DNA from 3 places in the Janthinobacterium sp. 75 genome. Region 2 is predicted to be linked to each of the others. Evidence: predicted binding sites of a transcription regulator. Region 2 holds the regulator's gene; each other region holds the start of a gene.
What was found. The regulator FNR, encoded in region 2, switches genes on or off when oxygen is low (the NO sensors DNR and NnrR bind a similar motif). The targets are predictions, from matches to a motif close to TTGATNNNNATCAA.
Positions count from the first base shown of each region.

Region 1: a site for FNR is predicted at 4,085-4,098, ahead of cydD (thiol reductant ABC exporter subunit CydD). Genes of this name have one in related genera too.
Region 3: a site for FNR is predicted at 4,246-4,259, ahead of C8C89_RS23490 (DUF3079 domain-containing protein). Genes of this name have one in related genera too.

Region 1 is NZ_SORD01000001.1:4,600,100-4,607,583, forward strand. It holds gene C8C89_RS20895 (cytochrome ubiquinol oxidase subunit I) at 1-520, opposite strand, end outside; gene C8C89_RS20900 (ATP-binding cassette domain-containing protein) at 641-2,323, opposite strand; gene cydD (thiol reductant ABC exporter subunit CydD) at 2,320-4,020, opposite strand; gene C8C89_RS20910 (GbsR/MarR family transcriptional regulator) at 4,138-4,716, shown strand; gene C8C89_RS20915 (hypothetical protein) at 4,826-5,005, shown strand; tRNA gene C8C89_RS20920 (tRNA-Arg) at 5,076-5,150, opposite strand; tRNA gene C8C89_RS20925 (tRNA-Pro) at 5,245-5,321, opposite strand; gene glmM (phosphoglucosamine mutase) at 5,404-6,741, opposite strand; gene folP (dihydropteroate synthase) at 6,781-7,484, opposite strand, start outside.
Region 2 is NZ_SORD01000001.1:977,228-984,711, forward strand. It holds gene C8C89_RS04590 (response regulator) at 1-1,476, opposite strand, end outside; gene fnr (fumarate/nitrate reduction transcriptional regulator Fnr) at 1,716-2,474, shown strand; gene C8C89_RS04600 (FixH family protein) at 2,478-3,002, opposite strand; gene ccoG (cytochrome c oxidase accessory protein CcoG) at 3,057-4,439, opposite strand; gene ccoP (cytochrome-c oxidase, cbb3-type subunit III) at 4,444-5,364, opposite strand; gene C8C89_RS04615 (cbb3-type cytochrome c oxidase subunit 3) at 5,357-5,569, opposite strand; gene ccoO (cytochrome-c oxidase, cbb3-type subunit II) at 5,571-6,185, opposite strand; gene ccoN (cytochrome-c oxidase, cbb3-type subunit I) at 6,201-7,484, opposite strand, start outside.
Region 3 is NZ_SORD01000001.1:5,155,936-5,163,419, forward strand. It holds gene C8C89_RS23460 (tetratricopeptide repeat protein) at 1-34, opposite strand, end outside; gene C8C89_RS23465 (hypothetical protein) at 200-859, shown strand; gene C8C89_RS23470 (GNAT family N-acetyltransferase) at 893-1,363, shown strand; gene C8C89_RS23475 (TetR/AcrR family transcriptional regulator) at 1,367-1,927, opposite strand; gene C8C89_RS23480 (MFS transporter) at 2,242-3,387, shown strand; gene C8C89_RS23485 (prolyl-tRNA synthetase associated domain-containing protein) at 3,400-3,894, opposite strand; gene C8C89_RS23490 (DUF3079 domain-containing protein) at 3,963-4,160, opposite strand; gene C8C89_RS23495 (GNAT family N-acetyltransferase) at 4,516-4,923, opposite strand; gene C8C89_RS23500 (hypothetical protein) at 5,228-5,974, shown strand; gene C8C89_RS23505 (hypothetical protein) at 6,197-6,592, shown strand; gene C8C89_RS23510 (cytochrome c) at 6,852-7,235, shown strand; gene C8C89_RS23515 (GFA family protein) at 7,408-7,484, opposite strand, start outside.

The DNA.
Region 1 (7,484 bases), 3.6 Mb from region 2:
CGCCGAAGTCCGTCACTTCCATGCGCATAGTCTGTGGATTGAAGGCCGCGCCGACGGGATTTTGCATCCAGCCGTTGGCGATCAGTATCCACAGGGCGGAAAAGTTCGAGCCGATGGCCACCAGCCAGGTCGTGACCAGGTGGCCGCGCTTCGACAGCTTGTCCCAGCCGAAGAAGAACAGGCCGACGAAGGTCGCTTCCAGGAAGAAGGCCATCAAGCCCTCGATGGCCAGCGGCGCGCCGAAAATGTCGCCCACATAATGGCTGTAATAGCTCCAGTTCATGCCGAACTGGAATTCCATGACGATGCCCGTCGCCACGCCCATGGCGAAGTTAATGCCGAACAAGACACCCCAGAACTTGGTCATGTCGCGCCAGATGGGGCGGTTCGTCATCACATACACCGTCTCCATGATGGCGAGGATCACTGACAGGCCTATCGTCAGCGGAACGAATATAAAGTGGTACAGAGCTGTCAGCGCAAACTGCAGTCTGGATAAAGCGACAATATCGAAGTCCATATGATTTCCTTGGTGTGTCCCTACTGTGATTGTAAACTTGGCATCTATCTGCTGTAGTCCGCTTGGCGCCGGTGTTGTAAAATTGTCAGTCAGCGCCGCCTGTGGCTCCCCTATTCTTCTTCAATCGCCGCGCAAGCCGGCCAGCGCCGCCTCGAAGGCTTGCGTGCCACGGTGCGCGTCAGCCACGACGCGGCCATCGCGCAGGCTGACCAGCCGGTCCGCCAGCGCCGCTTCGCGCCGCAAGTGGGTGGCGATCAGCAAGGTACGTCCGTCGCTGCGCGCGCGCAGGCGCTGCAGGACATCGATTGCCACCTGCGCATTGAGCGCCTCGGTGGCTTCGTCCAGCAGCCACAAGGTCGATTCGTGCAGGAACAATCGCGCCAGTGCCAATCGCCGCGCCTGCCCGCCAGACAAGCCCAGGCCGCCTTCGCCCAGCAAGGTATCGAGGCCGCCCGCGAAAGCCCGCACTTCCTCGTCCAGGCCGGCAGATTGCAGCGCAGCCCACAGCTGCGCATCGCTGGCGGACGGGTCGGCCAGGCGCAGGTTATCGCGCAGGCTGTCCTGGAACAGTTCCGTTTTCTGGGTAAACAGGCAGGCGCGCGGCGCGCTCACCTTGCCCGACAACGGCGCCAGCTCGCGCGCGGCGATGGCCAGCAAGGTGGACTTGCCCGCGCCGCTGGGACCGATCAAGGCCACTCTTTCGCCATCCGCGATGTGCAGCGATACGTCATGCAAAATGGCGACATTGCTGCCCGCATGCGCGGCGCTGACATGTTCCAGGCGCAAGCCCGGCGCGCTGTCAACCGGCAGAGCGGCGATCTCTTGAGCATCGAGCCGCGGCGCCAGGCGGCGCATGGCCAGCAGCATGCGGCCCGCTTCCAGGGCGCCACGGCGCAGTCCCGCAAACGGCTCCACGGCCGTCAGGGCGATCAGCAGGGCCAGGGCTGCCAGCGGCACGTTCAGCGCCTGCTGCTGCACCAGCGCGGCCACGGCCAGCAGCACGCCGGCCAGGGTCACGCTGCCGGCCACGCCGTAAGCGGCGCCAGCTGCCGTCTCCAGGCGCTGCAGGGCGAAATCGGCTTGCGCCAGCGAGCGATCAATCTGCCCCAGCGCGGCGCACTGGGCGTCGATGCGCCCCGCCATGACCAGGTCCGTCTGGCCCGCCACCAGGTCGATGGTGCCGGAACGCAGTTTTTCGATGGCGCGCGAGCGCACGATGGCTGGGCGGCGGGCAGCGCGCGCGACCAGCCAGCTGATGCCCCCGCCGGCGGCCAGCAGCCACGCAGCCAGGCCCAGGCCCAGCTGCCACTGCATCGCGCCCAGCGCCACGCCGGCAAGCAAGGCCGCGCACAGTGCCGTGAAGGCTGGCACCAGCAGGCGCAGGTACAGCGCTTCGAGCGCATCGATATCGGCCGTCAGGCGGAACAGCAGTTTGGCCGGCTGGCGCAGCAAGCGGCTGGCCGCTTCCGGGCGCGACCAGCCACGGAACAGCTGCACGCGGATGCTGGCCAGCGCGGCGAATGTGGCGTCATGCGTGACGAGGCGCTCCGCATAGCGCGACCCCGTGCGGCCGATGGCCAGCAGGCGGATGCCGGCCGAAGGACCGAACACATCGAACAGCACGGCCGTCGAAGCGTGCAAGCCAGCGATAGAGGTGGCCGTAATGAACCAGCCGGACAGGCCCAGCAAGGCCATGCCGGCCACCGCCGTCAGGGCCGCCAGCATGGCGCCACCGATCAGTTTGCCCGGCTGGGCCAGCAGCAATTGCCGCAGGACAGGGTTCGCTACAAGTGAATTTTTCATGCGCGCGCTTCTTCCTTATGCTCCTGCACTTGCGCCTGCGCATCAACCTGCACCGTGCGCTGCAAACGGCCAGCCAGCACGGGGTCATGCGTGGCGACGATCATCGTCTTGCCCTTGGCCAATTCCAGCAAGGCATCGGTCACGCGTGCCGCCGTTTCGCTGTCCAGGTGGGCCGTCGGTTCATCGACCAGCAGCAAATCGGCGTGCGGATGCAGAGCCACGCGGGCCAGCGCAAGGCGCACGGCCTCGCCGCCGGACAAGCCCTGGCCGCCATCGCTGAGCATGACGGCCGGCTGCGCCTGCGCCACGGCGGCCAGATCGGCCAGGTGCAGCGCCTGCGTCACGTGCGCGGCATTTGCGCCGACGCGGCCCAGAGTCACGTTCTGGCTGACGGAAGCGGCAAACACGTGGGGACGCTGGCCCATCCAGGCCATGCGCTGGCGCAAGGTATTGACGGTGCTGTCATTCAGCCGGACGCCGCCGATGCGGATCTCGCCGCCGCTGACGGGCAGCAAGCCGGCCAGCAAAGACAGCAAGGTGGTCTTGCCGGCGCCGCTGGCGCCCACCAGCGCCACGTGCTCGCCGGCGCGCACAGTCAGCTTGAACTGCTCGAACACGGGCGCTTCGCCAGGGTGGGCAAAGCGCAGTTGATGGATCTCGACGGCGGGAGGTGGCGCCACCGCCATGGCGGCGGCAGAAACGGCAGCAACTGCCACCCCGGCGCCAGGCAAGGGCACGCCCTCCCCCGCCAAGTCGTGCAAGCCGGCCAAGCCCGCTTCGCCGGCCGCCTTGTCGTGCCAGACGGCGGCCAGTTCGCGCAGCGGCTCGAAGAATGCGGGCGCCAGCAGCAGGATGAACAAGCCCTGCCCCAGGCTCAGTTCCCGACCCCAGATACCGAAATTGATGCTGCCCAACAAGGAGAAACCGATGAACGCCGCCACCATGGCCACGCCCAGCGCGGAAAACAATTCCAGCACGGCGGACGACAGGAAGGCGATGCGCAGCACCACCATCGTGCGCCGGCGCACGGATTGCGACGAGACATCCAGCCTTGCGGCCGTGGCGTCGACGGCATCGAGCGCGCGCAAGGTGGCCAGACCGCGCAGGCGGTCCAGCAGAAAGGCGTTCATGCTGCCCATTTCCACCATCTGCGCGCGGCTGGCCGCTTGCGCGCCCATGCCCACCAGGGCCATGAAGACGGGAATCAGGGGCGCGGCGATGAGCAGGATCAAGGCGGCAATCCATGACAGCGGCGTCACCACGGAGAGGATCACGAGGGGCACAAGCATCACCTTCCAGCGCGCGGGCTTGTAGCGCACCAGATACGGCACGATGGCTTCGGCCTGCTCGGCGATGACGCTGGCCGCCTGGCCCGACTGCGCGCGCTGGCGGTCAAGCGGCGAACGGCGCGCCAGCGCCTGCGCCACTTGCCCGCGCAGGCTGGACAGGTGCTCGCGCGCCGCAGCATACATGCGCCGCGCGCCCCACGCTTCACAGCCGGCGCGCAGCACGCCCAGCAGCAGCACGCCAGCGGCCGGCAGTAGGGCCGCGCGCCAGGGCGCACCGTCGAGCATGGCTTGCACGGCCCAGGCCAGCAAGGCCGCTTGCGGCAGCCACAGCAAGGCGGCACCACCTTGCGCCAGGCTGGCAACACGGGGAAGAATAAAGCGGGGCAAGGATAGTGGCGTGGAAGGCATCTCTAAACTTTTTGAGTTTTCAGAATTTTCTGTAAATTCGTTTTTTTGTATAATACTGCGAAACATGACATAAATCAATTGACCCTGCGGGTGTGGCGTGAAAAAATTCAGATAATTATGAAAACTCAAAATATCCACATGACGCCGCTGATCCTGACCTTTGTCAGCCATTTCGGCGAGATGGGCAGCCGCTGGGGCTTTAACCGTACGGTGGGACAAGTGTACGCCTTGTTGTTTGTCTCGGAGCTTCCTTTGCACGCGGACGAAATCGCGGAACACCTGAGTTTTTCACGCTCGAACGTCAGCATCGGTTTGAAGGAATTGCAGGGCTGGGGCTTGATCCGCCAGTCGCGCATCCCCGGCGACCGGCGCGAATATTTTTCCTCGCTGGGCGATGTGTGGCAAATCTTCCGCGTGGTGGCCGCCGAACGCCGCCGCCGCGAAGTGGCGCCCACCCTGACAGTGCTGCGCGAATCGCTGCTGGCGCCGGCCACGGAACCCGTGGACCAGTATGCGCAAGAGCGCATGCGCGAAATGTATGAACTGGTCGACCTGGCCAACACCTGGTTCGACGACTTGCAGCGCCTGTCGCCCGAATCGATGGCGCAACTGATGAAAATGGGCGCCAAGGTGCAAAAGCTGCTCAATGCCAAGGACCGCCTGTTTGGCAAGAGTCCCGACGACAGCGAGAAATAAGCGCAGCGTTTACACGCCGCATACACGCGGCGCCCGACTCTTTACACCGTCTTTATGCCTCTCTCGCTATGCTGGCTGGCACCACCGCCACCCTTGCGAAGGAGCTTCCATGCATGAATCCCCATTCCAGCCACGCGCGCGCGACCTGATCCGCCAGCATTTGCCTGCGCGTGAAAGGCTGCGCCTGGCACGCCTGGCGAGCAAGAAAGTATTGTCCGTATTGTCTGCGCTGCTGTGCGCGGTGCCGCTGCTGTATTTGCTGAGCGTGGTGCTGTTTGCGCAGCCATAAGGCCGCGTGCGTATAGACAGGAAGAGAGAAGGATGCGGCCGCATGGCGCAAGCCGTGGCCAGTATGAAACTGGTCCGCCCAGAGGGAATCGAACCCCCATTCACGGTTTAGAAGACCGTTGTCCTATCCGTTGAACGATGGGCGGAGAGGTGCAGTATTTTAATCCATGCGCGCTAGCAATGAAATGCCTGCGCGGAATAGAAAACGGGCTGTCATTTCTGACAGCCCGCTTATGACTTTGGTCGGAGTACAAGGATTCGAACCTTGGACCCCCTGGTCCCAAACCAGGTGCGCTACCGGGCTGCGCCACACTCCGAAGACAAGATAATAACGCCCCCACCCAATTTCGTCAATTGCCATAGACGAATTAGATGGAAATAACTATCGGTTCCTGCCTATCACGCGGCGACTTTATCGGCAATGCGGCGCGCCATGCTCTCGGCCTGCACTTTATCTTTCGCCTCGACCATCACGCGGATCAGCGGTTCGGTGCCCGAAGCGCGGATCAGCACGCGGCCTGTGTCGCCCAGCTCAGCCTCGACCAATGCTTTCTCGGCCACCATGGCGGCATTTTGTTGCCAGTCGAAACCGGGCGCCACGCGCAGGTTGATCAGGGTTTGCGGAAACAGCACCAGTTCGGCCAGGCATTGCTGCAGGCTCTGGCCGCTGCGTTTGAGCGCGGACAAGACTTGCAGCGCGGAGACGATACCGTCTCCCGTCGTGTGGCGGTCCAGGCACAGCAAATGGCCGGAGCCCTCGCCGCCCAGTATCCAGCCCTTTTCCTTCATGACTTCCAGCACATAGCGGTCGCCCACCTTGGCGCGCGCAAAGCCGATGCCCTGCTGCTTGAACAGCACTTCCAGCGCCATGTTAGTCATCAACGTTCCTACAGCGCCGGCCACGGGGCCCGTCGCCAGGCGGTCCTTGACCATGATATACAACAACTCGTCACCGTTATACAGCCGCCCCGTGGCGTCGCACATGATCAGCCGGTCGGCGTCGCCATCGAGGGCGATGCCGAGATCGGCACCGTGCTCGACGACGGCTTCGGCCATGGCCTTGGTTGCCGTGGCGCCAAAGCCCGCATTGATGTTGAAGCCATCGGGCTTGTTGCCGATGGCGATGACTTCCGCGCCCAGCTCATGGAACACGTGCGGCGCGATATGGTAGGCGGCGCCATGCGCGCAATCGACGACGATCTTCAGGCCGCGCAAGTCCAGTTCGTTCGGGAAGGTGCTCTTGCAAAATTCGATGTAGCGGCCCTGGGCATCGTCCAGGCGCTTGGCGCGCCCCAGCTTGTCGGATGGCACGCAGGCCATGGGCTCGTCGAGCGCCGCTTCGATTTCCAGTTCCACGCTGTCGGGCAGCTTGGTGCCCTGGCCGGAAAAGAACTTGATACCGTTGTCGTGATACGGATTGTGCGACGCGGAAATGACCACCCCGGCAGACAGGCGCAGCGCCCGCGTCAGGTAGGCGATCGCCGGCGTCGGCATGGGGCCGGCCAGCATCACGTCCACGCCGGCCGCCGACAGGCCAGCTTCCAGCGCCGCTTCCAGCATGTAGCCGGAAATGCGCGTGTCCTTGCCGATCAGCACAGTCGGGCGCGCCTTGCCGCCCTGCGACTTGGCCAGCACCATGCCGGCCGCATAACCGAGGCGCATGACGAAATCGGGGGTGATCGGGGCCGTGCCCACCAGGCCGCGAATACCATCGGTGCCAAAATATTTACGCGTCATATATTTCTCTTTTTGTTGTTTATAATGAATCTTACAGCTTCAGTGCGCCATGCGCCAGACCTTCAGTGCATCGACGGTTTCAGCGACATCATGCACGCGGATAATTTCCGCACCTTGCGCTACCGCAGCAAGCGCACCGGCAACGCTGCCCGCCAGGCGCTGCTCGACGGGACGCCCCGTCACGGCGCCTATCATCGATTTGCGCGACAGGCCGGCCAGCACGGGCAGGTCCAGCTCGCTTCGCAACTGGCGCGTGGCGCGCAGCAAGGCATAGTTCTGCTCCACCGTCTTGCCGAAGCCAAAGCCGGGATCGACGCACAGGCGCTCGCGGTCTATGCCGGCGGCCGTCATCGTCGCTATGCGCTCGCGCAGGAAGTCGATGACTTCACGCACCACATCCTCATATTGGGGCTGGGCTTGCATGGTTACTGGCACGTTTTGCATGTGCATGATGCACAGCGCGCAATCGCTATCCTGCACGGCCGCTATGGCGCCCGGCGCGCGGAAACCGTTGATGTCGTTGATCATGTCGGCACCCGCCAGAATGGCTTCGCGCATCACTTCGGGTTTATATGTATCGACGGACAGGGGCTTGCCGCAGTCGCGCAAGGCGTACAGCACCGGCATGACGCGCTGCAGCTCGTCCTGCAGCGGCAGCGGCAGCGCGCCGGGACGGCTCGATTCGCCGCCAATATCGATGATGTCGACGCCGTCGACTATCATCTGCTCCGCGCGCGAGAGGG
Region 2 (7,484 bases):
GAGGCGCCGTGGCACGTCGGGCTCGACGGCGATGGCCAGTTCCAGCTCCTTCTCGCCCGCATTCATCGTCATCGTCGTGGCCAGGGTATTCATGACTTCGTCAAGGTCGAACTCGACGGGCGACAATTCCATGCGGCGCGCTTCGATCTTCGAATAATCGAGCACGTCGTTGAGGATGCCCAGCAGCGACTGGCCCGCCACGCGCACCATGGTCAGATACTTGCGCTGTTCCGTGTCGAGCCTGGTATTGCCCAGCAAATAGACCATGCCCAGCACGGCATTGAGGGGCGTGCGGATTTCATGGCTCATGTTGGCCACGAAGTCGCTCTTCGCCCGGTTGGCCGCCTCGGCCCGGTCGCGCTCCAGTTCCAGTTCCGCCGCGCGCGATTCGAGTTCCTGCTGCAGGCGGTCGCGTTCGCACATCAGGCCGTTGAACGCCTCCGTCAGTTCGCCGATCTCGTCGCGCTGCTGCACTGGCACGGGCGTGAAGCGGCTGCCGCTGGTGCGCAGGGCCAGCAGGGTGTCGCGCAGGCGCACCAGCGGCGACAGCAGGCGCACGGTAACCCAGCCCAGAACAAAAGCGGCCAGCAGCGAAGCGAGGATGCTCCACAGCACCAGCCGGTACAGCACGCCATCAAACGGTTCGAAGGCATCCTCGATGGGTAGCGAGGCGGCCAGCAGCCAGTTCACCGATTTCAGGCGCTTGAAGCTGTTGACGGCCGTGATGCCGCGGCTGTTGGTGCTGACCATGCTGCCTTCGCCATCGTCCTTCAGCATCTGGGTGGTCGTCAGGTTGGCGTTCGGCTGGCGCGGCTGCAGCAAACGGCTGGTATCGGGGTGCAGCACGTAGCGCGGCACGGCGCCGCGCGTGAGAATGAAGTAATAGCCGCTCTTGCCGATCTTTTCCGAGCGCAGGCGCCCCAGCAGGTTGTCCTTGTACAGGCGCAGCACGCCGATCACCACACCGGCTACCTTGCCATCGGCGGTGAGCACGGGCGCCACCATCTGCACGATGGGCATGCCGCTCGATTTGCCCAGCATCGGCTCGGTGATCATGGGCTGGCGCGTGCGCAGGACGGTCTGGAAATACTCGCGCTCGGCAACGTTGATGCCCGCGCGGCCCGTGACCAGCGGCATGTCGGCCACGATGGCGCCTTGCGCATCGAGCACCAGCACGTCGTCGAACAGCACCAGCATCGAGCGGCGCGCATAGTATTCGCGCAGCTTGGCGGGTTGGGCGATCAATTCCGGCGGCTGCTGCCTGGCCGTCAGGGTGACGATTTGCAGCAGCATGCCCAGCTTGTCGTCGAGCTCGGCGGCGGTGCGGGTGATCAGGGCAGATTGCTGGCTCAGCAGTACTCGCGTGAAGTCAGCGCGCATGTGCTGCAACTGGATCATGGTGACCAGTGCAATCATGGCGATCGAGGTCAGGCTGGTGGCCAAGGCGACTTTTGCTTTGATGCCGAGAGGCTTCATGATTTCCTTTTCAGTACCGGGCGGCACAGGCGGCAGATAATGCTGTCAGGAATTTTCCTATCAATACATCAACTTGGCAAGCGGTGCCGCGCAAATTGCCCTCGCTGCAAGGGCTTTTGACGATGTTGCCATATAATTAAAGTCAGAACGTCGTTTATTCAGCGCAATTGGGGTGAAATTGGCACACGGCAACCGTGTATGCAGTAAACTCGGTATTGCATTTTCTAAAAGGTATCGACATGACTGAAGCGCTTCTCACTCCCACCTTGCCCACAGTGACCGTGGAAGCGTTGCGTGCGCGATGCTCGACCTGCAGCATGCATCAATTGTGCCTGCCGATGGGCCTCGATGTGGGCGACATGGACAGGCTGGACCAGATCATCGGCCGCCGCCGCAAGATCGTGCGCGGCGCCTCGCTGTTCCGCATCGGCGACTCGTTCCAGAACCTGTACGCGATCCGCCTGGGCCACTTCAAGACGTACCAGATCAATCCGGGTGGCGAAGAGCAGGTGACGGGCTTCCAGATGGCAGGAGAACTGCTGGGCATGGACGCCATCAGCGCCGACCGCCACCACTGTAATGCGGTGGCGCTGGAGGATAGCGAAGTGTGTGAAATCCCGTTTTCCAGCCTGGAACAATTGCTGGGCAGTATGCCTACCCTGCTGCGCCATTTCCACCGGATGATGAGCCAGGAAATCACGCGCGAGCAAAGCGTCATGCTGTTGCTGGGCAATATGCAGGCGACGCAGCGCTTTGCCGCCTTCATCGTCAACCTGGCCTCGCGCTATGAGGCGCGCGGCTATTCGGGCAGCAATTTCCAGCTGCGCATGTCGCGCGAGGAAATCGGCAACTACCTGGGCCTGACCATCGAAAGCGTCAGCCGCTTATTGTCGAAATTCAAGAAGGAAGGCTGGCTGCGCGTCTCCAACCGCGAGATCGAGATCTTGCAGCCGGCCAAGTTGAAGGCCATTACGGCCGGTACGGACGTCTGCAAGTAAGTCTTACAGCTCTTCATCCGCGTGCAGCGCGATGCTGCGCTGCAGCGGCCAGGTCCAGATGCCGGACAGGCGCCACTCGCGTTTGTCGTTTTCCACCAGCACTTGCCAGCGGCTGCGCTCGAGCATCGGCAGCGCTACCGAGAAGTTGCCGGCCGCATCGGGCTGCACCAGCAGCTTGATATCTTTTTCCGGCAAGGTCGCATGCGCCAGATGCAGCTGCAGCGGACCCTGGTAAGCCTTGCCGAAGCTGTGCACGGAACCACTGAGGCGCGCTGACGCCACGTCATACGACAGGCTGGTATCCATCGCCAGGTCGCTGGCGACAGTATCGCGCCGCAAGTCCTGGTTGATCGCCTTTCCCTGCTTGTAGTAATCGCCCACCACCAGCGCATCAGGCTGCGTAAACGCGATATAGCCCATGAAGCTGCCGACGACCACGGACAGGCCGGGACCGATCATCAGCAGCCATGGCCAGCGATGCTTGTACCACGGGGCAACGGGGGCTTGCAGCTTGAGACTGTCGGACATGATATTTCTCCTGTTTAATCGGCCAATCCCCATCCGGGGACTGGCCTTCCTACATTAGCGCGGTACGATGAATACCGCGCTTTCACGCACATGCAACGATGGGTCGTCCAGCGAGTGCAATTCGATCGCAATCTTGTTCGAACCCTTCTCGCCCACGCCGTGCGGCACGCGCAGGCGGATCGGCCAGCCCAGCGTTTCCGTCGGCTGCAAGGTCACTTCTTCGCGCGTCAGCAAGGTCAGGCCCTGCAAGCCGGAAGCGCTGATTTTAAAATGCTGGGTTTGCTCCGAGGTGTTCATGATCTGCAAGCGGTAAACGTTTTCGATCATGCCGTCTTCCACTTCGCGTCCCATCGAACCGCGGTCGCGTATCACGTCCATTTTCAGGGGCGTGCGCAGGGCCAGCGAAGTACACACGGCGATGATGATCAGGGCCAGGATGGAAGTGTAGATCAGCACGCGCGGGCGCATGGCGCGCTGGCGGATCTGCTTCGAACTGAAGTTGTTTTCCATCGCATGGTCGGTACTGTAGCGTACCAGTCCCCGCGGCCGGTCGACCTTGTCCATCACGCTGTTGCAGGCGTCGACGCAGGCGGCGCAGCCGATGCATTCATACTGCAGGCCGTTGCGGATATCGATGCCGGTCGGGCATACCTGCACGCACAGGGTGCAGTCGATGCAGTCGCCCAGCTTGTCGTTGTTGCCGGCCTTCTTGCTGATGGCGCCACGTGGTTCGCCGCGCTTGGCATCGTAAGTGATGATCAGGGTGTCCTGGTCGAACATGGCGCTCTGGAAGCGCGCGTAGGGGCACATGTATTTGCACACCTGCTCGCGCAGCCAGCCCGCGTTGCCGTAGGTTGCCAGGCTGTAGAACAAGACCCAGAACCATTCCCAGGGACCGAAATTGAGGGTGGTCACCTCGCGCGCCAGTTCCTTGATCGGCGTGAAATAGCCGACAAAGGTAAAGCCCGTCCACAGGGCGATGGCGCCCCATGCCAGGTGCTTGGCCGTTTTCTTGAAAGCCTTGCGCACGGAGGGTCCCTGCTTGTCGAGGGCCATGCGCGCGCTGCGCGTGCCCTCGATGCGGCGTTCGACCCACAGGAAGATTTCCGTGTATACCGTTTGCGGGCAAGAGAACCCGCACCACACCCGCCCGGCGATGGCCGTGACGAGGAACAACAAATACGCACAGATGATCAGCAGGGCCGCCAGATAGATGAAATCCTGGGGCCACAGCACGACGCCGAAAATGTAGAACTTGCGCGTGGTCAAATCGAACAGCAGGGCTTGCCTGCCATTCCAGGTCAACCACGGCAAGCCGTAGAACGCCAGCTGGGTAAGCCATACGCATACCCATCGCCAGGTAGCGTAGCGTCCTTTGGCCTCGCGAGGGTAGATTTGCTCGCGGGCCGCATACATCTTGATGACTTGAGGTTCCATTACGTCATTTCACGGGCGTCTGGGGATTCGACAGGCTCCAGACATACGCCGACAGCACGTGTACCTTGGACTCGCCGAGGAAATCGCTGAAGGCCGGCATGGTGTTGTTGCGTCCCTTGCGGATGGTTTCCATGATGGTATCGGCACTGCCGCCATACAGCCAGATCTTGTCCGTCAGGTTAGGCGAACCGAGCATCTGGTTACCCTTCGCATCGGCGCCGTGACAGGCCATGCAGGCGCCGAACTTGGCCTTGCCTAGCACGGATTTGACGGGGTCCGAGGTCGAGCCGGATAGGCTCAGCACATAATGGGCCACGTTCTCGACATCCTTTTCGGAGCCCAGGGCGGCGCCCATCGGTGGCATTTGCCCATTGCGGCCATGCATGATGGTGGTCTTGATGATGTCGGGTTCACCGCCATACAGCCAGTCCTTGTCGGTCAGATTGGGGAAGCCCTTGTTGCCGCGCGCATCCGAACCGTGGCATTGCGCGCAGTAGGTCAGGAACAAACGCTGGCCGATGGCATGCGCCTGCGGATCGGCGGCCACCGTCTTCAAGTCCTGGCTCAGGTACTTGTTGAACAGGGGGCCGTAGTCGGCTTCCGCCTTCTTCAGCTCTTCCTCGTACTGGCCCGTCGATTTCCAGCCCAGGCTGCCGGCATAGTTGCCCAGGCCCGGGTACAGGAACAGATACGCCAGGGCGAAGACGATGGTGATGTAGAACAACCACATCCACCAGCGCGGCATCGGCGTATTGAGTTCCTTCAAGTCCTCGTCCCAGACGTGGCCCGTGGTGCCGTCGGCAGGCGCGCCGTCGACCACTTTGATTTTCGACTGCGAGTACAGCAGCACGCCGCAGCCGATGATGCCCAGCAAGGACAGCACGATGATGTAGATATTCCAGAAGCCATTGGTAAAGTCAGCCATGGTTGCGCTCCCCTTGTGCCGGCACAGGCATGGATACCGGCGCTGCCGGATAGTCGAGCGCCTCGTCGTCGAACGGCAGGCGCGCCGCCGCGTCGAAGTCGCTATTGCTGCGGCTGAAAGTCCACCACAGGATGCCTACGAACGTCGTAAAGGAAACCACCGTCATGACGCTGCTGGCGCTGTCAAACAGGTTTTCGATTGCCATGCTAATTCCTTGTTTTGATTAATGTACCGAGGCCTTGCAGATAGGCGACCAGGGCGTCTTCTTCCGTCTTGTCCTGCAGCTGTGCCGGGCCGGCGGCGATTTCCGCATCGCTGTACGGCTGGCCCAGGCGTTTCAGGGCGCGCATCTTCGGCATGATGTCGTCAGGCACCAGCTTGGTCTTCGCCAGCCATGGGTAGGCCGGCATGTTCGACTCGGGCACCACGTCGCGCGGGTTGTTCAAGTGCGTGCGGTGCCATTCATCGCTGTAGCGGGCGCCCACGCGGGCCAGGTCCGGCCCCGTGCGCTTGGAACCCCACTGGAACGGACGGTCGTACACGAACTCGCCAGCGACCGAATAGTGGCCATAGCGTTCCGTTTCCGCGCGCAGCGGACGTACCATCTGCGAGTGGCAGTTGTAGCAGCCTTCGCGCACGTAAATGTCGCGGCCCGCCAGGCGCAGCGGCGAATACGGCTTCAGGCCGGCGACCGGCTCCGTCGTGCTCTTCTGGAAGAACAGGGGAACGATCTCGACAGCGCCGCCGATGCTGATCACCACAGTGACCAGGGCGATCAGCAGCCAGGGGTTTCTCTCAATCCATGCATGTGAAAATTTCATTTGCTTTCGCTCCTATCAGGCGTGCGCCGCGTTCAGTTCTGGAATGCGGGCGACGGGGAGTTTGCTGCCGCGCAAGGTCATCCAGGTGTTGTAGCCCATGATGCACATACCCGACAGGTACAGCAGGCCACCGGCCACGCGCACCACGTAGTACGGATACGTTGCTTTCACGCTCTCGACAAAGGTGTAGGTCAGGGTGCCGTCCGGATTGACCGCACGCCACATCAGGCCCTGCATCACGCCGGCGATCCACATTGCGGCGATGTACAGCACGATGCCGATGGTGGCCACCCAGAAGTGCACGTCAACCAGGCGCGTGCTGTGCATCTGCGTGCGGCCCGCCAGGCGTGGCAGCAGATAGTAGATCGAACCCATGGTGATGAAGCCCACCCAGCCCAGGGCACCCGCATGTACGTGGGCAACGGTCCAGTCGGTGTAGTGCGACAGCGAGTTGATGGTCTTGATCGACATCATCGGACCTTCGAAGGTGGCGATGCCGTAGAACGACAGCGAGACGATCATGAATTTCAGGATCGGATCGGTGCGCAGCTTGTGCCAGGCGCCCGACAGGGTCATGATGCCGTTGATCATGCCGCCCCAGCTTGGTGCCAGCAGGACCAGCGAGAAGACCATGCCGATCGATTGCGTCCAGTCAGGCAATGCCGTGTAGTGCAGGTGATGCGGGCCCGCCCACATGTAAGTGAAGATCAGCGCCCAGAAGTGGACGATGGACAGGCGGTACGAGTACACGGGGCGCTCTGCCTGTTTCGGGATGAAGTAGTAGACCATGCCCAGGTAGCCGGCGGTCAGGATGAAACCCACCGCGTTATGGCCGTACCACCACTGGATCATGGCGTCCTGCACGCCCGCATAGGCGGAGTACGACTTGGTGAACGAGGCTGGCATGACGGCGCCATTGACCACGTGCAAAATCGTCACGGCCAGGATGTAGGCGCCGAAGAACCAGTTGGCCACGTAGATGTGCTTGACCTTGCGCTTGATCAAAGTGCCGAAGAACACGATGGCGTAGGCGATCCAGACGACGGCGATGAGGATGGCGATAGGCCATTCCAGTTCGGCGTATTCCTTGCCGCGCGTCAGGCCCATGGGCAGGCTGACGACGGCGCACAGGATCACTGCTTGCCAGCCCCAGAACGTGAAGGCGGCCAGCTTGTCGGAAAACAGGCGCACCTGGCAGGTGCGTTGTACAACGTAGTACGAGGTGGCGAACAGGCCGCAGATGCCGAAGGCGAAAATCACCGCATTCGTGTGCAGCGGACGCAAACGTCCGTATGTCAG
Region 3 (7,484 bases), 4.2 Mb from region 2:
CCGCTTCATTAAAAGATTCGGGAGAGGATGTCATAAGAATTCCTTAATCGGGGATTTTTGGGCATTGTACACAGCACTGTTCCGCGCAGAATGCACGATAGGGAATGGTGTGGCATATTGCCCAAACCATGCAGTATGATCACTCTCCGCCTGATGCAATCGGGGCATTGTGCCTCAATGCCCGCCCACGAATATCGCCATGAAATTGATTGCTCTGCTTTTATCCCTGATTTCCACCTCGGCTTATTGCGGCACGCTGCACCTGGACAAAGCCGCGACAGGCAAAGTGCGGCAAGCCGCCGATATCCGCTATGCGAATCACGATGAAAAACAGACTTACCAGCTGAAAATCGGGAAGCAATGGATACCTGGCAGTTGCAGCAGCAGCGGCACGGGCAATTTGCACGCGCTGCTGCTGGACATGAATTTCGACGGCCATGCCGACCTGTGGGTCACCGGCTACACGGATAGCCAGGGACGCGTCCGCTGTTCCGATGTGTGGCTATGGGATGCGCAAGCGAAAAAATACAGTTTCAACAAACCATTATCAGCAATTCCGAATCTGGACATCAGCATTGCAGATCAAGGAATCGCGGGCGGCATCGCCAATTGCGGCTGCGCGGCACAATGCTTTTATGAAGACAGCTATGCCTGGCAGGCGAACAGATTAATTGCCATCGCCCGGCGCGAGCAGGATTGCGAGCGCTATCGGGAGTATCGCTTGAATGAAAAAAATGACTTGATACTCGTCAAGGATGAAATCATCGATAGCGGCAATCCAGGCCAGCAGGCCATCGAAAATACCAAAGTAGTTGACTGGCAGCGCCATGCGCAAATCATGCGCAAACCCTGGGAGTAAATCCCTCAATTCCATCCCACCATTCACGCACACATGACGACACATCCCGCTTCCATCACCTTCCATGCCGCCAATGCGGACGATACAGCCGCCTTCATCGCATTGCGCGGCAAGACGCGGCAAAACGCCATTTCCAGTGAACGCCTGGCCGAGGTGGGCATCACGGCCGAATCCTGGGCCGAGATGATGCGCTCGGGCAGCCTGCCCGGCCAGGTCTGCCACCACGACGGCCAGCTGGTCGGCTACTGCTTTGGCGAGCGCGACACGGGCGAAATCATCGTCCTGGCCCTGCTGCCGGAATTCGAAGGACTGGGCATCGGCAAGACCTTGCTGGAGGGGATCATGGCGCAGCTGCGCGCGCAGGGCCATCAACGGCTGTTCCTCGGCTGTTCCAGCGACCCCGCCTCGCGCTCCTACGGCTTTTACCGCTACCTGGGCTGGACCGCTACGGGCGAGACGGACAAGTATGGCGACGACGTACTGGAGTTTCGCTTTCCGGCCTAGCGTCTAGCCCAACACGCGGTTGGCATCCCACACGCGCAGGATCTGCGTAATGGCTGCATCAAACACGGCGTAGGCCACGCCATCGCGGGCCTGGATGGAGACGCCCGACAAGAAACTGTCGAAGACAGCCGCCAGCGCGTACGCGTCTATACCCGCCCGCAATTCGCCACTGACCATGCCACGCTCGACGCAATGCACGAAGCCGCTGCGCGTGCGCGCGCGCGATGCCGTGAGCGGCTCGGCCACGGCCGCATGTTCGGCCGTCGGCGCGCTCATGCAGCCGAGCGCCACCATGCAGCCGGGAGGGTGACCCGGCTCGGACTGCATGCTGGCCGACTGGCGCAAGGCCAGCTCGATGGCCGCGCGCGGCGCCATGCCTTCGTCCCACAAACACTCCGTCACGCGCGCAAAGGTATCCAGGTAGCACTGCGCCGCCTCGCGGAACAACGCTTCCTTCGAGCCGAACGCCGCGTAAAAGCTGGGCGCGGAAATGCCGCCACCCAGGCTCGCCTTGAGCTGGCTCAAGGACGTCGATTCATACCCTTGCTGCCAAAATAAAAACATGGCCTGCTCGACCGCTGCCTGCCGGTCAAACGTGCGCGGCCGTCCCATTTGCGCCATCCATCGCTCCTTCTCATCTACTTAAAAGCTACTTACATACTACTCGATACAAAAATCGTTGACAACGCTGCGCCCCATCACCTATATTTGTACCGATCGATACATATATACCACAACGACGCTCAGGGGCATTCCTGCGCCTGGCCGACTCGTCACACTTCCAAGGATATTCAGCTTTGCATCACGTCACGCTCACCACCGGACCCAGCCCAGCGCTGGCCGACCGCCTCCCCGTCTCGGGCCTCCTGGCCCTCGCAATGACGGGTTTTATCTGCATCGTCACGGAAACCTTGCCCGCCGGCTTGCTGCCGCAGATCAGTGCGGGACTCGGCATCAGCGCCGCGATGGCCGGGCAAATGGTCACGGCCTATGCCCTCGGTTCCTTGCTGGCAGCCATTCCGCTTACCATCGCCACCCGCGGCTGGCGACGCCGCAAGGTGCTGTTGCTCACCGTCATCGGCTTTCTCGTGTTCAATACCGTCACGGCCCTGTCATCCCACTACTGGCTGACACTGGCGGCCCGGTTTTTTGCCGGCATGGCAGCCGGGCTGGCGTGGAGCTTGCTGGCCGGCTATGCGCGGCGCATGGTGGCGCCGCAGCAGCAAGGCCGCGCCCTGGCGCTGGCCATGGTGGGCGCACCCGTCGCCCTGTCCCTGGGCGTGCCGTTGGGCACCTTGCTCGGTTCGCTGGTCGGCTGGCGCGCAGCATTCTGGATCATTTCCGCACTGACATTGATCCTCATCGCCTGGGTGCTGGCGAAGGTGCCGGACTACCCCGGCCAGTCCGTCCATGAGCGCATGCCCCTGCGCCGCGTCTTCACGACGCCCGGCGTGCGTCCCGTGCTGGCCGTCGTCATTGCCTGGATGCTGGCGCACAACATTCTCTACACCTACATCGCCCCGTTCGTGGCGCCTGCCGGATTGACGGGCCGCATCGACTTGGTCTTGCTCGTCTTCGGCGCCGCCGCCATGGCTGGCATCTGGATCACGGGCAAGCTGGTTGAACGCCACTTGCGCGCCACCGTACTGTCCAGCCTGGCCATGTTCGCCGGAACAGCCCTCGTGCTGGGCGTCGCGTCACATCTGCCTGCCGTCATCTACCTAGGCATGGCCGTCTGGGGTCTGAGCTTTGGCGGCGCGGCAACGCTGTTGCAAACGGCGCTGGCCGACACGGCCGGCAGCGGCGCCGACGTGGCCTTGTCGATGAATGTGGTGGCGTGGAATGGAGCGATTGCGGCTGCGGGCGTGGTGGGTGGCACCCTGCTGGAAACCTGGGGCGCGGGCGCCTTCCCATGGACCATGCTTTCCTTGCTCGTGCTGGCTTTCGTGCTCGCCTGGTCGGCCTGCAAACATGGCTTCCGACCGGGACGGCGCAGCGGTAACGCACCCGCCGCCGGGCATTGAAATAGCTGCCGTTTAATCAGCCGCCGGCACCGTCACGATGCGGGGCACATGGCCTGTATGCGCGAGGAAACTGACCAGGGCGGCGTGCGACAGCGCCACCGTGGCCGTGTTGCGCAGCGGATGGGCTTGCACAAATTCAGCTTCCCACACGGCCTGGTCCAGCACCAATTCCACCGCCTGCGCGCTGTCGTGTATCAGGGCAAACAGGCTGACGGATCCGGGCGTGATGCCCAGGTGCTGCTGCAGGCGCTGGGGCGAGGCCATGCTCAGCTTGCTGGCCGGCAGCAAGCGCCCCAGCGCAGCCAAGTCGATGCGCTTGTCGAAGGGAACGATGACGAGCAAATGCCGGCGGCCCTTCTCGTCGCGTACGAACAGGTTTTTCACCATCAGGCCCGGCATGGCCGGCACGTGAATCAGAGCTTCATCGATGGTGTGCACGGCCGGGTGCTCGGCCAAAGTGTCATCACCGGCGTTGCTTGCCAGCCAGCGGGAAAGGGTTTCATGCATTGTGCTTCCTCAACTCGGCGCGATGAGCAATTGTAGCGGGTCGCTGCTTCGTTAGCTGGCTGTCACCGTCAAGGTGTTTTCTCAGCCTCTTCCCTGTCGGCCGCCGCCAGCCCCCAGTCATTCCAGCCTTCTCCAAACAGCTCGATCGGATGCTGCGTGCGCTCGGAACCATTGCCGCAGCGCATGGCGTCCGGCGGACAATACTTGTCGCAGCCCCAGCAGATGCGTTCGGGGTTCTTGGGGTTCAAGGGAAAAGGCTTGGCCATGGGAGGGGCGACGGAGTCGGTTGAGGTCTTACTGTTGACTCTAGGCCAGGCGCAGTCGGCGGTCAAATGCATTTCGGTGGGAAACTTGTCCGGAATCAATTCTGCGCAGATGGGTGGTGTGGCGGCAAAGCGCAGTACCCTGCCAGCACGATACGCGCGACATTGACACTGCCATCAGTGTCCCGCTTTGATGCTTTCCCGCCACGGGTCGGAGGGGAACAGGCCGTGGCTGCCTTACAGGCCCAAGTGGGGTCTGGGCTAGCGTCTTGGCGAGGCGAGCGGGGTCTTGTGCCAGCGTTTCGGCGAAGGTGTAGAGGCGTTTCTTAGGGGCGCAAAAGTGCCTGGAAGCGCTCACTCAATGTTTGCGCCGAATGACGTATGCATTGCCGGCAGCTTCAAAACCAAGCGTCGGATAGTAGGACATGGCATCGGGAGCGGAGAGCAATATGAGGGACACTTCGTCGCCGATGACTGCCTGGGTGCGCTTGACCAGCTCTTTGCCGATACCAAGGCCCTGGTATTGCTTGTCTACCGCCAGGTCCGAGAGATAACAGCAATACGCATAGTCGGTCAGCGACCGGGCCAGCCCCACGAGCTCGCCATCCACCCATGCCGACAGCAAGAGGCAAGGCGCGGCAAACATGCGCGCGATTCTCGGGAGCTCGCTGGTGGGCCGCTTGATGCCGGAATGATCGAAGACACGAACAACATCCAACGGATCAAGAGGAAAGTTATGACGATACTCGACAGTGATATTTTTCATCGGTTCACGGGTGCAAGGATATCGCCCATGCGAAATCTCTTCTATGCAAATAGTATAACCAGGCAGCGATGGTCCAGGCATGTGGACGATACGACATAAGTGAAAAGTCGGGTCCCTGGCGCCGATGCTTGAGCGCCAGCGTCGAGAACGAGAGGCGCCAGAGGCTCGATGCTGCCAACGACCACATCGCCGGCATGCCGCCACGCTTATTCAAGCGCCCCCAATCTGTTAAAATAGTTCAAAAATTTAGTGATTAGATCATGAATAACCCGTATTTTTTAGCCACAAGGAATGTGCTTAGCAAATGAAAGCCATTATATTCTGCACCAGCTTTATAAAAGATGCCCCATCATGGGAAAGCCGGTATCAACGGTGGCTCGATTATTACGAAGACATACCAATCAATGCAATAAAAAAAATAATGATTGACGATGGCTCGCCATTTCTTCCGCCCGCCGAAATCATCAATACAATTTCCCATAGCGCTCCGCTGGCTTCAAATACAGATAAAAATCTCATCATTCGCTTCGATAACAATCTTGGACGACAAAGCGGGGCTGACTACCCTGGCTGGTGGCGCAGTTTTCTCCACTCGGTCAAGGTGGCCAATGAATTAGGCGTGGATAAAATCATCCACATCGAGTCTGACGCCTATATCATGACGCCTCGCCTGGTAAATTTCATCAATGTAATAGAATCAGGCTGGAATGTCCTGTGGTCGCCGCGCTATCGATTCCCGGAAACGGCCATTCAAGTCATCTGCAGAGATCAGTTTGGAATTTTTGAAAAAATCAAAGACGACCATCCAGATTATTCTTTCCCGGACATTGCGGAGAGACTGCTTCCTTTCACGGCTGTACACCAGCAGTTCAAAGGGGACCGCTACAGCGATTTTACGAAAAACAGATGGATATTTCGTTCGCGAAAATTCAACAAAATCCCAATTTTCAAACATGTATTTTTCTGGGAAACGATACCGCCGGATGCGGACTTTGTCACACAAGGCATTAGCCGCCAACAATTCGTATTCAGACGGAATGAAGAAGCCTGACTTTGTCATGGCGTGGAACACGCCAACGCGCACATGCCAGGCCATGGCGCAATAAGCGCTTCCGTCATGCGGGCAGGGGCTGGCGCGTCGTGCGGTGCCAGCCGTGCCATAGACAAGACGCATGCCCACAATTAACACCCATCAAGACCGGGGCGCTCAGGTCACGCAGCAGGCACGCTGAAACCTGTCTGATAAAGAGAAAACTTGGCAAGGATTGTAAATATGTTGCTACCGTTACGATTGAATAAACGCCTGTACGCCGCCCTTGCCGGCTCCTTTTTTTTTGTTGCGGGTACTTCATCGGCACTCGCTAGCACGCTTGACGAAGATCGGACTAGAGGCGACATACATGGATTGTTTGAGATAAGGGATGCAGCTGTAAAGTTCATTGCAGCAGAGAATCTGAAAAATGGAACACGCTGGCAGGCCATGGAGCCGAACCGGAAGATTCTGGTTGCCAAATGTGCCCTATCTTTGCGGGTGGCATGGGTTCCGAAAAGCCATGGCCTGTCTGGGCCGAATGTCGCTGTGATTTGCGACAAGACCGTCAAGCCTACCATGCAAAAGAAATGGCAAGTGTTCGTACCAATCGATAAGAGGCCGATGGCGCATAAATGATCACGGCGGGGGCATGATCGATTTAACTGTCCATGGTCGCGAGGATCAGGCCTGCTGTTTGTACACGACCTGATGTGCTGGACGTCGCAGAATCTGGCTCAGCCGATGAGATAAGCAGAACCGCGAACTCTCGCCTGCGGTGCGCGGAACTGCCTTGGCACTGCCACCACAATTTCGCGCCTGAAATCACCGGCCTAGTGCAAGCGAACAACAGCATATACAATAATCGACTCAGATTTTATTGATGCGACAATACCCCATGAAAATCAACATATTCTTCATTTCCTCCCTGGGAATGCTATCGCTCATTCAAACGCCACCATCCTTCGCGGATAATGTTAACGGGAAAAATCTCTATGTACAGAGATGCGCCATGTGCCACGGAATAGATATCAAAGGAACCGGACCATTGGCGAATAAAAGCACTCCTCCAACACCTGATCTTACAACATCGGCTTTCAAAAAACGACTAAAAGACTATCCGGGCGTCATTGTTTCATCAGTCATACTTCGCCCAAATGGCGACTTGATTCCAAAAACTTTGCGAGAAAATGGCGTAAAAATATCGCCGTACGCATGGAAGGTCCAGGATTTTCGCGATTTAAATCAATACATGAGTGGTGTGATTTCAAAGAGTCGATGATTTGAGATTCGAGGTGGATGCGATGCTCCCGTTGGTGGATTAAGGGCGGTCTGGACCGGGAGGCCCAGCCGTTCGAATCTCACGGCAGGGCGCGAAGGCAGAGAACGAACATCGAAATTCTTCAAAATATCAAGAGTGCGATAAAAAAGCCAGTCAACAGACTGGCTCTTTTCTATGTTGGACTTTCTTGGAACTGTTTTGCATGATCACAAATTTCATACCATGCCGGCTTGGAACCAACATAAACAT